Regions from separate parts of the Neobacillus sp. NPDC093182 genome, predicted to be linked through region 2. Evidence: a T-box and tRNA genes for the amino acid it is inferred to sense, from the RefSeq annotation. Region 2 holds a T-box; the other holds one or more tRNA genes.
What was found. A T-box is a leader RNA that pairs with one kind of tRNA and senses whether it is charged. The one in region 2 lies ahead of ACIQAA_RS03430 (valine--tRNA ligase), so its partner is inferred to be a tRNA-Val.

Region 1: it has a tRNA-Val gene. The T-box ahead of ACIQAA_RS03430 (valine--tRNA ligase) is inferred to sense a tRNA for this amino acid. The anticodon was not compared.

The regions. Positions count from the first base shown of each region.
Region 1 covers NZ_JBIVOI010000003.1:337,869-342,254, reverse strand. Annotated here, with positions in the region: partial or broken rRNA gene ACIQAA_RS09045 (23S ribosomal RNA) at 1-1,308, shown strand, start outside; rRNA gene rrf (5S ribosomal RNA) at 1,385-1,500, shown strand; tRNA gene ACIQAA_RS09035 (tRNA-Glu) at 1,540-1,614, shown strand; tRNA gene ACIQAA_RS09030 (tRNA-Val) at 1,679-1,754, shown strand; tRNA gene ACIQAA_RS09025 (tRNA-Thr) at 1,821-1,896, shown strand; tRNA gene ACIQAA_RS09020 (tRNA-Lys) at 1,926-2,001, shown strand; tRNA gene ACIQAA_RS09015 (tRNA-Leu) at 2,046-2,127, shown strand; tRNA gene ACIQAA_RS09010 (tRNA-Gly) at 2,165-2,239, shown strand; tRNA gene ACIQAA_RS09005 (tRNA-Leu) at 2,245-2,333, shown strand; tRNA gene ACIQAA_RS09000 (tRNA-Arg) at 2,364-2,440, shown strand; tRNA gene ACIQAA_RS08995 (tRNA-Pro) at 2,448-2,524, shown strand; tRNA gene ACIQAA_RS08990 (tRNA-Ala) at 2,538-2,610, shown strand; tRNA gene ACIQAA_RS08985 (tRNA-Ser) at 2,618-2,710, shown strand; tRNA gene ACIQAA_RS08980 (tRNA-Met) at 2,732-2,805, shown strand; tRNA gene ACIQAA_RS08975 (tRNA-Asp) at 2,846-2,922, shown strand; tRNA gene ACIQAA_RS08970 (tRNA-Phe) at 2,976-3,048, shown strand; tRNA gene ACIQAA_RS08965 (tRNA-Tyr) at 3,085-3,169, shown strand; tRNA gene ACIQAA_RS08960 (tRNA-His) at 3,221-3,296, shown strand; tRNA gene ACIQAA_RS08955 (tRNA-Cys) at 3,334-3,407, shown strand; tRNA gene ACIQAA_RS08950 (tRNA-Gly) at 3,419-3,492, shown strand; tRNA gene ACIQAA_RS08945 (tRNA-Ile) at 3,498-3,574, shown strand; tRNA gene ACIQAA_RS08940 (tRNA-Asn) at 3,609-3,683, shown strand; gene ACIQAA_RS08935 (glycine betaine uptake BCCT transporter) at 3,845-4,386, opposite strand, start outside.
Region 2 covers NZ_JBIVOI010000001.1:642,565-646,950, reverse strand. Annotated here, with positions in the region: gene spoVID (stage VI sporulation protein D) at 1-991, shown strand, start outside; gene ysxE (spore coat protein YsxE) at 1,078-2,115, shown strand; gene ACIQAA_RS03435 (hypothetical protein) at 2,133-2,330, opposite strand; T-box leader at 2,502-2,737, shown strand; gene ACIQAA_RS03430 (valine--tRNA ligase) at 2,808-4,386, shown strand, end outside.

The DNA.
Region 1 (4,386 bases), on a different contig from region 2:
CCTCTAGCGAGATAAAAGGTGCCCGTACCGCAAACCGACACAGGTAGGCGAGGAGAGAATCCTAAGGTGAGCGAGAGAACTCTCGTTAAGGAACTCGGCAAAATGACCCCGTAACTTCGGGAGAAGGGGTGCTTTTTGAGGTGAATAGCCTCGAAGAGCCGCAGTGAATAGGCCCAGGCGACTGTTTAGCAAAAACACAGGTCTCTGCGAAGCCGCAAGGCGAAGTATAGGGGCTGACGCCTGCCCGGTGCTGGAAGGTTAAGAGGAGGGGTTAGCGCAAGCGAAGCTCTGAATCGAAGCCCCAGTAAACGGCGGCCGTAACTATAACGGTCCTAAGGTAGCGAAATTCCTTGTCGGGTAAGTTCCGACCCGCACGAAAGGCGTAACGATCTGGGCACTGTCTCAACGAGAGACTCGGTGAAATTATAGTACCTGTGAAGATGCAGGTTACCCGCGACAGGACGGAAAGACCCCGTGGAGCTTTACTGTAGCCTGATATTGAATTTTGGTACAGCTTGTACAGGATAGGTAGGAGCCTGAGAAACCGGAGCGCCAGCTTCGGTGGAGGCGTCGGTGGGATACTACCCTGGCTGTATTGAAATTCTAACCCGCACCCCTGATCGGGGTGGGAGACAGTGTCAGGTGGGCAGTTTGACTGGGGCGGTCGCCTCCTAAAGAGTAACGGAGGCGCCCAAAGGTTCCCTCAGAATGGTTGGAAATCATTCGCAGAGTGTAAAGGCACAAGGGAGCTTGACTGCGAGACCTACAAGTCGAGCAGGGACGAAAGTCGGGCTTAGTGATCCGGTGGTTCCGCATGGAAGGGCCATCGCTCAACGGATAAAAGCTACCCCGGGGATAACAGGCTTATCTCCCCCAAGAGTCCACATCGACGGGGAGGTTTGGCACCTCGATGTCGGCTCATCGCATCCTGGGGCTGTAGTCGGTCCCAAGGGTTGGGCTGTTCGCCCATTAAAGCGGTACGCGAGCTGGGTTCAGAACGTCGTGAGACAGTTCGGTCCCTATCCGTCGTGGGCGCAGGAAATTTGAGAGGAGCTGTCCTTAGTACGAGAGGACCGGGATGGACGCACCGCTGGTGTACCAGTTGTCTTGCCAAAGGCATCGCTGGGTAGCTATGTGCGGACGGGATAAGTGCTGAAAGCATCTAAGCATGAAGCCCCCCTCAAGATGAGATTTCCCATAGCGTCAAGCTAGTAAGAACCCTGAAAGATGATCAGGTTGATAGGTCAGAGGTGGAAGCGCGGTAACGTGTGGAGCTGACTGATACTAATCGTTCGAGGACTTAACCAATTTTTAAGGTGAACTCGTTTTACAAACTTCTTCTGAAATTATCTAGTTTTGAGGGAATGATTCCTCAATTAAATAGTCTGGCAGCAATGGCGAGAAGGTCACACCCGTTCCCATACCGAACACGGAAGTTAAGCTTCTCAGCGCCGATGGTAGTTGGGACTTTGTCCCTGTGAGAGTAGGACGTTGCCAGGCTACCCCTTTGGGGCCATTTTTTTGCTCGAAATTTATTACGGCCCCTTGGTCAAGTGGTTAAGACACCTCCCTTTCACGGAGGTAACACGGGTTCGAATCCCGTAGGGGTCACCAAACTTTTTCGCGCTAGCGAAAATAACTTTCTTTTCAAACCAGCTTAAAGAACTTTCTTTTATGTGGAGGATTAGCTCAGCTGGGAGAGCATCTGCCTTACAAGCAGAGGGTCGGCGGTTCGATCCCGTCATCCTCCACCAAAGTTTTTTCACGATAGTGAAAATAACTTTCAATTTTTTACGAAGTGAAGTTAATCTTCGATATATGCCGGGGTAGCTCAATTGGTAGAGCAACTGACTTGTAATCAGTAGGTTGGGGGTTCAAGTCCTCTCGCCGGCACCATGCTACTTACTTCTAAGAACTATTTGTATGAGCCATTAGCTCAGTTGGTAGAGCATCTGACTTTTAATCAGAGGGTCGAAGGTTCGAGTCCTTCATGGCTCACCAAGTTATCTTCAAAAGAAAATAACTTGCAAAATTAATTTCCAAATGCGGGTGTGGCGGAATTGGCAGACGCACCAGACTTAGGATCTGGCGCCGCAAGGCGTGGGGGTTCGACTCCCTTCACCCGCACTTAAGTTTTTTAACTGTAAAATAACTCACTATAAATGCGGAAGTAGTTCAGTGGTAGAACACCACCTTGCCAAGGTGGGGGTCGCGGGTTCGAATCCCGTCTTCCGCTCCAATGCTGCCGGGGTGGCGGAACTGGCAGACGCACAGGACTTAAAATCCTGCGGTAGGTGACTACCGTACCGGTTCGATTCCGGTCCTCGGCACCATTTTTGTAAGCTAACTAGTTATTTAATATTGCGCCCGTAGCTCAATTGGATAGAGTGTCTGACTACGGATCAGAAGGTTATGGGTTCGACTCCTTTCGGGCGCGCCATATTTTACGGGAAGTAGCTCAGCTTGGTAGAGCACTTGGTTTGGGACCAAGGGGTCGCAGGTTCGAATCCTGTCTTCCCGACCATCATTTACCAAATGGGGCCTTAGCTCAGCTGGGAGAGCGCCTGCTTTGCACGCAGGAGGTCAGCGGTTCGATCCCGCTAGGCTCCACTTATTCGGAGGAATACCCAAGTTTGGCTGAAGGGATCGGTCTTGAAAACCGACAGGCGGGTCATACCGCGCGGGGGTTCGAATCCCTCTTCCTCCTCCATAAATTCTAAATTCTTATTGTCGCGGGGTGGAGCAGTCTGGTAGCTCGTCGGGCTCATAACCCGAAGGTCGTAGGTTCAAATCCTGCCCCCGCAATTAAGTAATTTATTTTCAAGAAAAACACTTGAAAAAAATTGGTCCGGTAGTTCAGTTGGTTAGAATGCCTGCCTGTCACGCAGGAGGTCGCGGGTTCGAGTCCCGTCCGGACCGCCATTTTTTATATCAGTAGGTTAACTCTACTGTTGATATAGATATAGATTGTGTATGGCTCAGTAGCTCAGTCGGTAGAGCAAAGGACTGAAAATCCTTGTGTCGGCGGTTCGATTCCGTCCTGAGCCATCATTTTTTTTGGAATTTTATTGGTCTTTTATATATGGAGGGGTAGCGAAGTGGCTAAACGCGGCGGACTGTAAATCCGCTCCCTCGGGGTTCGGCGGTTCGAATCCGTCCCCCTCCACCAAAGTTTTTTGCGAAGCAAAATGTTTTCACCAAGGTGAAAATAACCATCATGGCGATTGTGGCGAAGTGGTTAACGCACCTGATTGTGGTTCAGGCATTCGTGGGTTCGATTCCCATCAGTCGCCCCATTAATCTTAATAAATTGGGTTAGCTCTTTAAGAGTCGGGCAGCATAGCCAAGTGGTAAGGCAGAGGTCTGCAAAACCTTTATCCCCGGTTCAAATCCGGGTGTTGCCTCCAAATTTTAATATGCGGGTGTAGTTTAGTGGTAAAACCTCAGCCTTCCAAGCTGATGTTGTGAGTTCGATTCTCATCACCCGCTCCAATTATGGGCCTATAGCTCAGCTGGTTAGAGCGCACGCCTGATAAGCGTGAGGTCGATGGTTCGAGTCCATTTAGGCCCACCAGAATTTTTTGCGAAGCAAAATACCTTTCGATTGTTCCGCAGTAGCTCAGTGGTAGAGCTATCGGCTGTTAACCGATCGGTCGTAGGTTCGAGTCCTACCTGCGGAGCCATTTTTTTAAGCTAAGGACAGTAAGCCTGATCCTTTTTAAAATAGTTAATATTCCATAATAAAACCATCTTTAAGAAAATAGCCATTTTCTTAAAGATGGTTTTTCTTTGTCTAAATACCGCCTTGGGTTTTCAGTACGGCTTAATCACATTTAATAACCCTTTAGGAATGGTACGCGCTTCTTTTATTTCCTCTTTGTACTTCGCCTTCACTTTTTAACCCTTTCACTAGTGAGAAGGACATGACGACCATAATGATCGCAAAAGGGAGGGCAGCTGCGATGGAAGCAGTTTGCAAAACGTTCAAACCGCCAGCTAAAAGCAATACTGCAGCGAGAGCGGATTGAATGACACCCCATGTCATTTTTATTTTATTTGAGGGATTTAATGTACCGCCTTCACTTAGCATTCCTAATACAAAGGTTGCGGTATCGGCGACCGTTATATAATAAATTGCTACAACCGCAAACCCTAATATACTTAACACCGAACTTAATGGAAGATAATCAAAGAATGTAAAGATAGACAATGAAACGTTTTCGGTAATATTTTTTGCAAGGTCATGGTTGCCTGTTTTTTGAACAAGCTCAAGCGCAGAGCCGCCAAATATGGACATCCAGAGACAGGTTCCGAGGGTAGGAACAACCAATACGCCAATAACAAACTCCCTTACTGTTCTTCCTTTTGAAACCCTGGCGATAAACA
Region 2 (4,386 bases):
CACCATCCAGGAAAATGATCAATACGTAACCATACGTGGTTCGCTGGAACTAACTGGCGAATATAGAAATGACGAAGAAAGTACAGTGGAAGAGGAAGAAAATGTACCTAACCAAAAGTATGTAGAAAGAGTGGATCCACAAGAGGAAGGTATTTGTGAATTCTCACACCGTTTTCCTGTCGATATTACCATTCCCAACAATCGGATTCAAAGCATTTATGATATCGACGTCATTGTGGAGTCATTTGATTATTCCATTCCAGAGCGCAGTTGTCTTAAACTGTCAGCAGAATTAACCATCAGCGGTTTGTATGATTCAACACAACAAGAGGAAGAAACTGAGGAACAAGAAGAGGAATATGAAGTTCTCCATCGTTATCAAGTAGAAGTTCCAAGAGCAGAAGAACAAGAAGAAGCGGAACCAGAAGAGAATCAATTTGAGGATACTTTCTTGTTTGAGGCTGAAGCAAGAAAACAGCCAGAAGAGGAAAAGGTTGAAGCTTTTCCAAAATTCCCAACCTTTACGTATCAAGAGCCTGAAGAAGAGGAAGAACCTCAGCAGCCACAGCAGCCTGTTGTTTTTGAACATGCACGAAGTGAAGCGAGTGAGCCCGTCCAAGAGGAAGAAATCCTCGAAAAAGCTCCAGTACAGCCAATTGCAGAACAAGAGGCAGAGCAGCCTGTAGAAGCAAAAGAACCAGTTCTAGAGGAGAGTTCTTCTTCGCCAGAGGCACCGCCGAAACAAGTCAAAAAGAAGGCCTCAAAGAAGAAAACCATGACATTAACGGAGTTCTTTGCCCGCAAGGAAGACAGCTCTGATCAAGCTAGAATAAAAGTTTGTATTGTCCAAAAGGGTGATACACTAGATAGTCTTGCCGACCGTTATGACGTATCAGTTCCTAATCTGCTGCGTTACAATAATCTTGAGCTCAATCAAGATGTATATGAGGGTCAAGTATTATATGTACCTGTCGCATTAGCAAAAAAATAATCAACCAAACAACATGGTGAGCGGGTTTTTAACCTGCTCACATCTTTTTAAGGATTTTGCTCTGGCTGAAAGGCAGATGAATGTTGATGCGCGACACATATCAGGTAGATTCACTTATACCCATTTTAAATAACTACCAAGTAAAACCTTATTTTGTTGAGGAACACGGCAATATTAAGAAAATCTATTCCAATAAAGGGACCTTTGCATTAAAGAAAATTGAACCGACAAATGGTACCGATTTTATTCGTCATGTTCACCTTCTTTACCAAAAGGGCTTCAATCGGATTGTCCCCATTTATCCGACCTTGGACGGAAGATATGCCGTTCTCCATGATAAAGCCTTATATTACTTAATGCCGTGGATGTCGAATGAAGTAAAGGAAGACCGGACGCAGAAGCACCAGCAGCTCTTTCGTGAGCTGGCAAGGCTGCACACGATTTCTGCTAAAGACATCACGGTGAATAAAGAGGAGCGGACAGAGCACTACGAAAAAACGATAGCTGTGCTCGATAAGAATCAGGAGTTTCTGGACGGATTTATCGGTGAATGTGAAAAAAAGACCTATATGTCCCCATTTGAATTGGTGTTTTGCTTGTACTATAACGAAATAAGTCAGGCACTTCGCTTTTCAAAAACCAAATTCGAAGAATGGTATGAAAAAACAAAGGAAGAAGAAAAAGCACGAATGGTTATAACGCATGGAAAAATATCATCCGAGCATTTTCTTTATGACGATAGAGGGTACGGCTATTTTATTAACTTTGAAAATGCCCGCTATGGCTCGCCGATTCATGATTTATTACCATATTTATCTCGTTCGTTTAATACCCAGCCACAAAGAAATGATGAAGCCGTTGAATGGGTTTACCACTACTTTAAATTTTTTCCCTTCAAGACAAATGAAAAACTGCTATTCTTTAGTTATTTAGCTTATCCAATTCCAATTATCCAAGTAGTCGAACGCTATTATAAAAAAGAACAGCCAAAAAACGAGCTGAAATTTGTCCGAATGCTCCAGCGCAAATATTGGCATTTAAAGAATTCCGAATATGTAGTAATGAGAATGACGGAACTCGATGAGCAAGAAAAGCAGGCAAAAGAAGGAGCCCAGCAGCAATAAAATTGCTAATTGGGCTCTTAAACAATTTCAAAATAAATCGATACGGCAATCGCAATAAACACTGCTAATAATAAGACGTCAAAGACAGTTGGTATAAATATTGTTCGGATTAATTGAAATATCGTAAACGGCAAAATCAGCTGCTCGCAAACTCTCCTGCAGGTTCGATACCAGGGAGTGTAGGAGTATTTGGTGATAAATTTCCTCCGCTTCATCTCTTCCTTCCTCTCCAAAATGGCATTTCTTTTATGTATATTCTTCCCACCTAATGAATTCCCCTATTTCCTTAACGTTTTTTACAAAATGGTATATAATATAAAAAAATTGGTTATCATTATTGACGTCTAGAACACTTTTTGGGTAGTATAAACAATATAATTAAAAACACAAAAGCACAGACAGGGAAGAGTACGATGTTCACCTGCTTTAAGAGAGGGATGCCATTAGCTGAAAGGTTTCCTAAGCAGACACTCGGAAGGTCGCCCTTGAGCTTCTTCAATGAACGGATTAACCAATCCCGCTAGTTGAAGACGGAGCAAATCCGTTATCCATTTAAGAGCCAATCATTTTTTATGGTTGGAAAAAAGGTGGTACCGCGAAGCAAACTCCATTCGTCCTTTTATGACGAATGGGGTTTTTTGTTTGTCTTGTTTTACTTAAGAGACAGAAAGAGAAATTAAGGAGATGGTCAAATGGAAACAAAGGAAATTACCATGCCGACTAAGTATGATCCTCAGTCGATTGAACAAGGTCGTTATGATTGGTGGCTAAAAGGAAAGTTTTTTGAAGCACAGAATGACGAGGGCAAACAGCCTTATACAATCGTTATTCCACCGCCAAACGTAACCGGAAAGCTGCACTTAGGGCATGCTTGGGATACAACATTACAAGATATCGTTACAAGAATGAAGCGAATGCAGGGCTACGATGTTCTCTGGCTCCCGGGTATGGACCACGCTGGAATTGCAACGCAAGCAAAAGTTGAAGAAAAACTCCGCAGCGAAGGCAAAAGCCGTTACGATTTAGGACGTGAAAAGTTCGTTGAAGAAACATGGAAGTGGAAGGAAGAATACGCCTCCCATATCCGCCAGCAGTGGGCAAAGCTAGGTTTAGGATTAGATTACAGCCGTGAGCGTTTCACTTTAGATGAAGGCTTGTCAGCAGCGGTACGTGAAGTATTTGTTACTCTCTATAACAAAGGACTTATTTATCGCGGCGAATACATTATCAACTGGGATCCATCCACGAAGACAGCATTGTCTGATATCGAGGTTATTTACAAGGATGTTCAAGGTGCATTCTATCATATGAAATATCCGTTAGCAGACGGTTCAGGACACATTGAAGTAGCAACAACACGTCCAGAAACTATGCTGGGAGATACAGCAGTTGCCGTTCATCCGGAGGATGACCGCTATAAACACTTAATCGGCAAAACCGTTATCCTTCCAATCGTTGGCCGTGAAATCCAAATTGTTGGCGATGACTATGTAGATATGGAATTCGGATCTGGCGCTGTTAAAATTACACCAGCACATGACCCGAACGACTTTGAAATCGGTAACCGTCATAATTTAGAGCGTGTTCTTGTTATGAACGAAGACGGCACAATGAATGACAGAGCCGGTAAGTACAAAGGGATGGACCGTTTTGAATGCCGTAAGCAAATTGTGAAGGATCTTCAAGAACAAGGCGTTCTTTTCAAAATTGAAGAGCATTTGCACTCCGTTGGTCATTCCGAGCGCAGCGGGGCAGTAGTTGAGCCATACCTTTCAACACAATGGTTTGTTAAAATGCAGCCGCTTGCGGATGAGGCAATCGCTCTCCAAAGTAAAGAAAACAAAGTGAATTTTGTTCCAGATCGTTTTGAAAAAACCTACCTGCGCTGGATGGAAAATATCCGCGACTGGTGTATTTCAAGGCAGCTATGGTGGGGTCACCGAATTCCTGCTTGGTACCATAAAGAGACAGGTGAAATATTTGTTGGACACGAAGCACCAGCAGATAGCGAAAAGTGGGAGCAGGATAAAGACGTATTGGATACGTGGTTCAGTTCTGCGTTATGGCCGTTCTCCACAATGGGCTGGCCAAATGTGGAAGCAGAGGACTTCAAGCGTTTCTTCCCAACTGATGTACTCGTAACCGGTTATGATATCATTTTCTTCTGGGTATCGAGAATGATTTTCCAAAGCCTAGAATTTACAGGTGAACGACCATTTAAAGACGTTCTCATACACGGTTTAGTTCGTGACGAACAAGGTCGTAAAATGA